Regions from separate parts of the Streptococcus pseudopneumoniae IS7493 genome, predicted to be linked through region 3. Evidence: predicted binding sites of a transcription regulator. Region 3 holds the regulator's gene; each other region holds the start of a gene.
What was found. Region 3 encodes Rex, which represses fermentation and respiration genes when NADH is low (regulators of the CRP and FNR family bind a similar motif). Its sites were predicted from a motif close to TTGTGAANTANTTCACAA; they were not measured.
Positions count from the first base shown of each region.

Region 1 (3,278 bases), 960 kb from region 3:
AATGCTTTCATCACCTCAGCACCACGTTCTACAGTTGTGATGTCTGGATCTGGTTCAACATCTGAGAAGACTTGGATAGTTACACGGTTGCTACGTGCGTTCAATTGATCGATAACACGTTGAACGAAACCGAGTTTTTCGATAGATTTGTCTGTAACAATCAGAACGCGTTCAATATCTTCACATGTTTGAAGGTATTGGATAGAATTGCGTTCGAAGTAAATTTTTGAAGGAACTTTAAACCACTGCATATTATTTCTCCGTCTTCCGACTTTTTTGATATTCAAGAGGTTAATGGCACTAACGTTATCCCCAACTGAGTTGCGTCCGTAAGAACCACATCCAAGTGTCAATGATGGCAAGAAGGCATTGTAAACGTCCCCGATACCACCGAAAGTAGAAGGTGAGTTACAGATAACACGAATAGCTTTAACAGCTTTACCAAATTCTTTAGTCAATTCGTCGTCAGCTGTGTGGATGGCTGCTGAGTGGCCAAGACCGTTAAATTCAACCATTTGACGAGCCTTAGTAATACCATCTTCACGGCTTTCAGATTTCAAAACTGCGATAACTGGTGACAATTTCTCACGAGTCAATGGCTCATTTTCGCCAACTTCTTTACATTCTGCAGCAAGAATGTTTGTTCCTTCTGGAACTGTAAATCCTGCTTGCTCTGCAATCCAAGTTGCTGGTTTACCAACGATGTCAGCGTTCAATTTTGCACCAGCACAGTTTTTGCTGTTTGCTTTGACGCCGAAACAGAATTCTTCAAGAAGAGCTTTTTCTTTTTTATTTACAAAGTAAGTGTGGTAAGATTTGAACTCTGCTACAAATTCATCGTAGATTTCTTTGTCAATGATAACCGCTTGTTCAGATGCACAGACCATACCGTTATCAAATGATTTAGACATGACGATATCGTGTGCTGCTTGACGGATATTTGCTGATTTTTCAACATAAGCTGGAACGTTTCCGGCACCTACTCCAAGAGCTGGTTTACCACATGAGTACGCAGCCTTCACCATGGCGTTACCACCTGTTGCAAGAATTGTCGCAATACCTTCGTGGTTCATAAGCGCACTAGTTGCTTCCATAGATGGTTCAGTAATCCACTGTACACAGTTTTCAGGAGCACCAGCTGCGATAGCTGCATCGCGGACAATACGTGCTGCATGAGCAGATGATTCTTGTGCTGATGGGTGGAAGGCAAAAACGATTGGATTACGTGTCTTCAATGAAATCAATGATTTGAAGATTGCTGTTGATGTTGGGTTTGTTGTTGGGGTAATACCACAAACAACACCAACTGGTTCAGCAATAAGAGTCAATCCTGTTACATCGTCTTCTTCGATAACGCCAACTGTCTTAGTGTGGCGCATGTTGTTTACTACGTGTTCACAAGCAAACAAGTTCTTAGTTGCTTTATCTTCAAATACACCACGTCCTGTTTCTTCAAAGGCATGTAAAGCCAATTCTCCGTGGGCATCCAAAGCTGCTACTGATGCTTTGGCAACGATGTAGTCAACCTGCTCTTGATCCAACTTACGCATTTCTTCAAGAGCAACTAGAGCTTTTTGCACCAATCCATCGACATGCTTTTCAGCAGCGAGTTTCTTTTCCTCTGGTGTCACAGTTTTTTTATCAGCCATATTTTCCTCCATAGCTTTCAAGGATCGATATCCTTTGTTAATTTTTTCACAAGTTTATTATAACGCATTATTTCAACTTTGTAAACAGTTTCATAAACATTTCACAAAGAATTTTTAGCACCTTGTGAAATGTTTGCTAGTTTCTTTTCTTAGCAAGCTTTTTCTTTAAAGTTTGTGAAATTTATTTCAAATATTTTTTTATTTCACAAACTTGCTTGGAAGAGGAGCTTGGAAAGAAAGGGATTTACAGGTAAGCGCTTACTTATTTGGTTTTAACAATACCTCCTTTGATAAGGAGGCTTTATTTTTGTTGAAAAACGCCTTGTTTAAAAGTCCCTTCATAAACGACTTCTTGTTCTGTTGTTAGTTTCCCTTTTCCTTCAGCTTGACCATTTACAAAATCCCCTTCGTAGGTCCAGCCTTCTTTAGATTGAAAGGTACCTTTTCCGTTGAAGGCTCCATTGTTGAAGCCACCTGTATATTGGTCTCCATTTTGGAAGGTAATGGTACCTTGGCCATTCATTTTACCACGGACAAGACTGCCGTCGTAAACAATCGTTCCATTATCAAGCTTTAGAACACCTTTTCCGGGAATATTTAGAAAAAAGACGAGTAGAGCACAAAAAACAATGGCAACTACTGCTAAAAGCTCTAAACGTGGACGAGTCAGATAGACACGATACTTGTTGTAAAAATTCTTAAGATTTTCCATCTTCACTCTCCTTTTCTAAACGTTCTAGCCAAACTTGACAACCCTCTTGAACACGTCGATAGGTTTCCTCAAAATCTCCTGTATACCAAGGGTCTGGAACACTTTCAGATGCAAATGAGTAAATCTTATCTTGACAGTCTACTGGACACATCTGACGTAGGTCAGAAACATTTGAAGCGTCCATTCCGATAATATAATCAAAGGATTCAAAATCTTCCTTACTAATCTGAAGCGATGTTTTGGCTTTGTCATAAGGAATCTCATACTCTTGAAAAATCCCTTGAGTTCCCTTATGAATCGGATTGCCATGTTCCCAAGAGGACGTTGCTCGACTTTGGATTTCGTAGTTATCTGTCATTGATTTCATCACAAACTCAGCCATAGGACTGCGGCAAATATTCCCCAGACAGACAAAGACTAATTTTTTCATCCCATTTCCTTTCTTTTATAGAAAAACGGGAGTTCGTGATCCCGTCTTATTTTTCAATTGCGCCTTCTAGTGAAGCTGTTTCTTTCAGCGGTAATACTGTCTTAATAGCAGCTAGTTCAAAAGTCAAGTAAACTCCATCTACGTCAAGAACTATTGTTCCCTTCTCCGTATCCACTTCATCGACTGTTCCATAAAGTCCACCGATTGTAATAACTTCATAGCCTTTTTGTAGTTTATTCAAGCTTTCCATACGTTTTTGTGCTTGTTTCTTTTGAGAGCGTTGCGTAAAGAACATCAAACCCAGCATAGCTACAAGCATGATTAAAAATGTATAATTTGGATTCATTGTCTTCTCCTTTGTCTTTTACATAGGACTACTATATCAAATTTCAGCTACTTTTACAAGATTGTACCTTACTTTTCTAGTAAGAAAAAACCAGAGCTTGCGCCCTGATTTTTAGAATTATTTCAAGTTTTGAACGACTTT
Region 1 is NC_015875.1:1,961,671-1,964,948, forward strand. It holds gene adhE (bifunctional acetaldehyde-CoA/alcohol dehydrogenase) at 1-1,649, opposite strand, end outside; gene SPPN_RS10240 (MORN repeat-containing protein) at 1,951-2,361, opposite strand; gene SPPN_RS10245 (low molecular weight protein-tyrosine-phosphatase) at 2,348-2,791, opposite strand; gene yajC (preprotein translocase subunit YajC) at 2,838-3,137, opposite strand; gene tkt (transketolase) at 3,255-3,278, opposite strand, start outside.
Region 1: the regulator Rex is predicted to act here: its motif matches at 1,684-1,701, upstream of adhE (bifunctional acetaldehyde-CoA/alcohol dehydrogenase).

Region 2 (3,278 bases), 640 kb from region 3:
GAATCAACATCGGTAAGTTAAGTCCTGTGATGATGGCAAACTTACGTTCGGGATTTTCTCCCATCACGCGACTAGCTTGGTTAAATGGAGATCCACTCCAAAGGTCAGCCAAAACTAGAACCTCATCTTCTGCGTCAAATGCAGCAACAGCGTTATTAAACTTAGCGTATAGATCATCAGGGCCTTCATTTGGCATAAAGGTTACAACTTGAACCTTTTCTTGTTCACCAAAGATCATAGATCCTGACTGATGAATACCCGCAGCAAATTCGCCGTGGCTCGCAATAATGATTCCGATACTCATTATTGTCATTCCTCCTTTTTTGTTTTAGTTTTCATTTAAGAAAACTTTAAGACTGTCTAAGTATAAACCGTTTTCATGTAAAAAGCAACTATTTATCATAAAAAATTAAAAAAACTTTTACTTTTGGATGTTGATATATTGAGTTTTTTGAGGAGTAATATTGAATCCACATTTAAAAATTTAATATAAAAAAGTTGAAAGAAGCTTCCAACTTTTAAAATAGGTTTCTATTAGATTAGTGGGTGAAGTCGAGTACCATACGTCCTTGGATTTGACCTTTTTCCATTTCGTCGAAAATGGCAACAGCATCTTCTACTGGACGTTTTTGAACAACTGGAACTACCAAACCTTCTGCACCGAATTGGAAGGCTTCTTCCAAGTCTTTACGAGTTCCAACGCGAGAACCGATGACTTGGATTCCATCTAGAACGGTTTTTACGATACTTAGTTCCATCATTTCAGAAGGAAGGCCGACAGCGACGACGTGACCACCAGCACGAACTGAGTCAACAGCCTGGTTGAAGGCAACTTTAGATACAGCAGTTACGACAGCTGAATGAGCTCCACCATCAGTTTTTTCCTTGATGAGTCCAGCTACATCTTCAACTTCGAGGCCGTTAATCACAATGTCAGCGCCTACTTCTTTTGCAAGGGCAAGTTTGTCATTGTTGATATCGACTGCGATAACATGAGCATTGAATACTTTTTTAGCGTATTGAACAGCGAGGTTACCAAGTCCACCAGCACCGTAAAGAACAACCCATTGGCCTGGTTCAACTTTTGCTTCTTTGATAGCTTTATAGGTTGTTACTCCAGCACATGTGATAGAAGGAGCTTGGGCTGAATCAAGTCCGTCAGGAACTTTGACAGCATAGTCAGCAGTTACGATACATTGTTCAGCCATACCACCGTCTACTGAGTAGCCAGCATTTTTCACTGTACGGCAAAGGGTTTCGCGACCAGTTGTACAGTATTCGCAAGTGCCACATCCTTCAAAGAACCAAGCAACGCTGACGCGGTCACCGACTTTAAGGCTTTTCACATCTGGAGCAATTTCTTTAACGATACCAACACCTTCGTGGCCAAGGACACGTCCTGGTACCTGACCGAAGTCACCATGAGCAACGTGAAGGTCGGTGTGGCAAACACCACAGTATTCAATTTCTACAAGTGCTTCCCCAGTTTCAAGTGGACGGAGTACTTTTTCTTCAACAGCAACACCAGTGCTTTCTGGATTTACAACAACAGCTTTCATAGCTATCCTCCTTGATATTGACCGAGAACAGGGACAACGGGACTGGATTGATTTTTTCAACAGAGTCGAGTGTGACGAGCTCTCTTGTATTTATATGTGAAGTATATCACAAAAGAAAGCCTTTTCCAAGGTTTTGGAGGCAAAAAGTAGAACAATCGATTAATACTAAACTAAAATCAAAAAGCATTATATAATAGTGATATGAAATCAACTAAAGAAGAAATCCAAACCATCAAAACACTTTTAAAAGACTCTAGTACAGCTAAATATCATAAACGCCTTCAAATCGTTCTATTTCGTCTGATGGGTAAATCTTATAAAGAGATTATAGAGCTTTTAGACTGTAATCAAACAACGATTTGGCCAACTGTAAAAAAATATGAGGAGTTCGGACTCGATTCTCTCCTTCAAGAAACACGTGGTTGTCGTAACCATGCATATATGACAATTGAGGAAGAGAAAGCCTTTCTTGCCCGTCATTTGAAGGCTGCAGAGGCAGGAGAATTTGTTACAATTGATGCCTTATTTCAGGCTTATAAAAAGGAGTTAGGTTCTTCCTACACACGTGATACCTTCTATCAACTCTTGAAGCACCATGGTTGGCGAAATATTAGGCCACGTCCAGCACATCCCAAGAAAGTAGACTCTCAAACCATTGTCGCGTCTAAAAATAAAATCTCAATTCAAGAAGAAAAGAAAGTGCTTTAAAACCAGGAGACCTTTTCGTAAGGTTCGCTTGATGTACCAAGATGAGTCTGGTTTCGGTAGAATCAGTAAACTGGGATCTTGTTGGGCTTCAATAGGAGTAGGTCCACATGTCCATAGTCACTATATACGAGAATTTTGCTATTGTTATGGAGCTGTTGATGCCCATACAGGCGAATCATTTTTCTTAATCGCTGGTGGATGTCATACTGAGTGGATTAACGTCTTTTTAGAAGAGCTTTCACAAGCTTATCCAGATGATTATCTTTTACTCGTTATGGACAATGCCATATGGCATAAATCAAGTACCTTAAAGATTCCGACTAATATTGGCTTTACCTTTATTCCTCCATACACACCAGAGATGAACCCCATTGAACAAGTGTGGAAAGAGATTCGTAAACGTGGATTTAAGAATAAAGCCTTTCGAACTTTGGAAGATGTCATGAATCAACTTCAAGATGTTATACAAGGACTGGAGAAGGAGGTGATAAAGTCCATCGTTAATCGGAGATGGACTAGAATGCTTTTTTGGCATAAATGAACAATTTTATTTTTCAGAATATATCAAATATAACAAATAACTCTTAAAATTCAGAAAATTCTATTGACAGGACTTGAAAAAGAGTCTATAATGAATAAAAAACAAAGGAGAATACTATGAAAACAAGAAAAGTATTGGCTCTTGCGGGAGTAACCTTATTAGCAGCTGGTGTTTTAGCTGCTTGTTCTGGGGGTTCAGGTGCTCAAGGTGAAAAAACCTTTGCATTTACTTACGAGACACATCCAGATAATCTCAACTATTTGACAACTGGTAAGGCAGCAACTTCTGAGATTACTAGTAATGTGATTGATGGATTGCTTGAAAATGATAAATACGGGAACCTTGTTCCTTCATTGGCAGAAGACTGGTCAGTTTCTAAGGATGGCTTGACTTATACTTATAAGATTCGTCAGGATGCCAAGTGGTATACATCTGAGGGAGAAGAGTACGCTCCTGTTAAGGCTCAGGAC
Region 2 is NC_015875.1:367,413-370,690, forward strand. It holds gene SPPN_RS02105 (PTS sugar transporter subunit IIB) at 1-304, opposite strand, end outside; gene adhP (alcohol dehydrogenase AdhP) at 540-1,559, opposite strand; one part of gene SPPN_RS11660 (IS630 family transposase) at 1,761-2,263, shown strand; one part of gene SPPN_RS11660 (IS630 family transposase) at 2,262-2,808, shown strand; gene SPPN_RS02130 (peptide ABC transporter substrate-binding protein) at 2,925-3,278, shown strand, end outside.
Region 2: the regulator Rex is predicted to act here: its motif matches at 1,654-1,671, upstream of adhP (alcohol dehydrogenase AdhP).

Region 3 (3,278 bases):
ACTGCCTTTCTGGCAGAGCTAGAGGGAGTTCAGTATTACCTGAATAGAGGAGAACATCATCTTCCTTATGTTCTCAATATTGGATTTCCTGGCCAGAAAAATGACCTCTTACTCCTTCGTCTAGATTTAGCTGGAATTTCTATCTCTACTGGCTCAGCTTGCACTGCTGGCATTGTCCAATCCAGTCATGTTCTTGAAGCCATGTACGGGGCAAATTCAGAACGTCTGAAGGAATCCGTTCGCATCAGTTTGTCACCAGAAAATACTGTTGAAGACCTACAAACCCTCGCAAAAACCTTAAAAGAAATTATCGGAGGTTAGCCATATGGCATTTGAAAAAACCATTCAGTTAAAAAATTGTCGTTACGACTACACTCTTAGCCCTTCTGTTAAAAAATTTACCCTCAAGGACAACACCTTTTTTGAAACAAAGGTTGGTAACTACGAACTAACCCGTCTACTTGAAAAAGTGCCAAACAGTGGTGAAGGATTCCAACTCAAAATCATCATTAACAAGGAACTTACAGGGGCTAAAATCAATATCACTGACAAGTTTGGCCTTCGTCTAGTTGATATTTTCAAATCAGAAGACCACCACATTCATCAGGAAAAATTCTACTTCCTCATGGATAGTTTAGTAGAACGTGGTGTCTTTACAAAATCTGAAAGATAGGTACCATATGTTTGAATTGACCTATAAGGACAGCTATCATGTAGAGCGTACACTCAAGTATGAGGATTATGAAGCTCTCATGCTGGCTTTGTCAGGATGTGTGACCCTGCCAGATACACTTTATGTAACTTCTCTGACTTTTAATAGCCAGAAAATTTATCAGGGTCTGGTCGGAGACCTCTACCGTTTTCTATCACATACAGATTTTTTACATCAAAACTAAGATTTTTCTTAGTTTTTTCTTGTTTTTGTTGATTTTTTCACAATGTTTCTATAAAATAGAAGAATAGAAAGGTTGTGATTTTGTGAAAGATAAACAGTTTGCTATTCCAAAAGCTACAGCGAAAAGACTCTCTCTCTACTATCGAATTTTTAAGAGATTTCATGCAGAAAAGATTGAACGTGCCAACTCTAAACAAATTGCAGAGGCTATCGGTATTGATTCAGCGACCGTACGTCGTGATTTTTCCTATTTTGGTGAACTTGGTCGTCGTGGTTTTGGCTATGATGTCAAAAAACTCATGACATTTTTTGCCGATTTGCTCAATGATAACTCCATCACCAATGTCATGCTGGTTGGTATTGGAAATATGGGCCATGCCCTTCTCCACTACCGCTTCCACGAACGTAACAAGATGAAAATTATCATGGCCTTTGACCTAGATGACCATCCTGAAGTCGGTACCCAAACTCCTGACGAGATTCCCATTTATGGAATTTCTCAAATCAAGGATAAAATCAAGGATGCCGATGTCAAGACTGCAATCCTGACCGTTCCCAGTGTTAAGTCACAAGAGGTTGCTAATCTCTTGGTGGATGCTGGTGTGAAAGGTATTCTCAGTTTTTCACCAGTCCATCTGCATTTACCAAAAGACGTGGTCGTTCAGTATGTCGATTTGACAAGTGAACTCCAAACCCTCCTCTACTTCATGCGAAAAGAGGATTAGAAAGCGAAAATCATTTTATGAAAAAACCAGTTATAGGGATTACAGGAAACGAAAAAACTCATCCAGATGATGACATCATGATGAGCTACGCAGCAAAAGGCTTTGTGGAAGGCGTTAAAGACGCTGGAGGGATTCCCATCATCCTACCGATTGGTGATCAAGAAATGGCTAGCCACTATATCAGTTTGATTGACAAGCTCATCTTGACAGGTGGACAAAATGTTAATCCAAAATTCTATGGCGAACCGAAAACCATTGATAGCGATGACTACCACCTTCAAAGAGATATCTTCGAACTGGCCCTCATCAAGGAAGCTATTAAACAGAAAAAGCCCATTTTCTCTGTCTGCCGTGGTACCCAACTCTTTAACGTTGCCATGGGTGGAACTTTGTACCAAGATATAGAAGACCATTGGCAGGATTGTTCTGCCGAGTACACAACTCAACGCTTGGTAACAGAACCTGATACTGTTCTTCGAGAAATCTATGGAGAAATCTCCCATATCAACTCCTTCCACCATCAGAGCATCAAGGATTTAGCACCAAATTTAAAGATTGCGGCTCATGATCCTAAAGATGGTATCATTGAGGCTGTCATGAGTACGGATGATGTTGCCTTTCTCGGTGTCCAATGGCACCCAGAATTTCTATTTGAAAATCGTCCCAAAGATAAAAACCTCTTTGACTATGTTGTTAATGAACTTTAGATTAAATCCGTCTTTTCACGATAACTAAAGTAATTAGAATGAGAGACAATCAAATGGTCCAAGAGAACAATACCCATCAGGTCGCAGGCTTCTTTGACAAGTTTAGTGACATGATCATCATTTCGGCTAGGCGATACCGCTCCTGAAGGATGATTGTGAACCAAGATGAGAGAGGTCGCCATATGCTTGATGGCATAGTGAAGAATCTCTCGCGGTTCAGCGATACTACGAGTTGCAGAACCGATAAAAATGGTCTGTTGATGGATGATTTGATTTTGAGTATTGAGATAGAGCGCCACCAGGTGCTCTTGTTTTTTGTCCCCTAATTCCTGTTGCATCTTCTTGGCCAACTTTTGACTACTGAGAATACTTTCCATCTCAAGAGTCTCGTGTTTGTGAATACGATGCCCCAGTTCAATCATAGCTTGCAATTCTATGGCCTTAACACGTCCAATACCAGACAGACTCTGCAATTCCTGCAGGGTCATTTTTTTCAAATCCGTTAGGTTTGAAAGATTGTTCAAGACTTTCTGGGCAATTTCAAAAACACTAGCTTGACGTGTTCCTGTCCTGAGTAAAATAGCTAGTAACTCTTGATTACTGAGCGCTTCTACTCCTTCCTTGGCCAGTCTTTCTCTTGGTAATAGTGAATCTTCTTGGAATGAAATACTATACATAAAAATCCTCCTCACTTTATTATTCGTGAGAAGGATGAAAAATTAGATTTTTTTCTCAATTGGGGCTACACTAGCTAAAAGTTTTTTCAAACCTACTTCTGGGAAATTGATTTTTAATTCCTGCCTAGCACCGCTACCTGAAACTTCCAGAACAGTTCCCTCTCCCCATTTCTTGTGGAGAGCAATATCTCCAATGGACCAATTTGACTCACTAGACTCTGATTTTGCCCCAGCTGTAAATTGACTAAACGGAAGGCCACTTGACTGGATAGTT
Region 3 is NC_015875.1:1,003,931-1,007,208, reverse strand. It holds gene SPPN_RS05265 (cysteine desulfurase family protein) at 1-321, shown strand, start outside; gene SPPN_RS05260 (DUF1831 domain-containing protein) at 326-673, shown strand; gene SPPN_RS05255 (DUF4649 family protein) at 681-896, shown strand; gene SPPN_RS05250 (redox-sensing transcriptional repressor Rex) at 979-1,620, shown strand; gene SPPN_RS05245 (gamma-glutamyl-gamma-aminobutyrate hydrolase family protein) at 1,638-2,327, shown strand; gene radC (RadC family protein) at 2,324-3,004, opposite strand; gene pcrA (DNA helicase PcrA) at 3,047-3,278, opposite strand, start outside.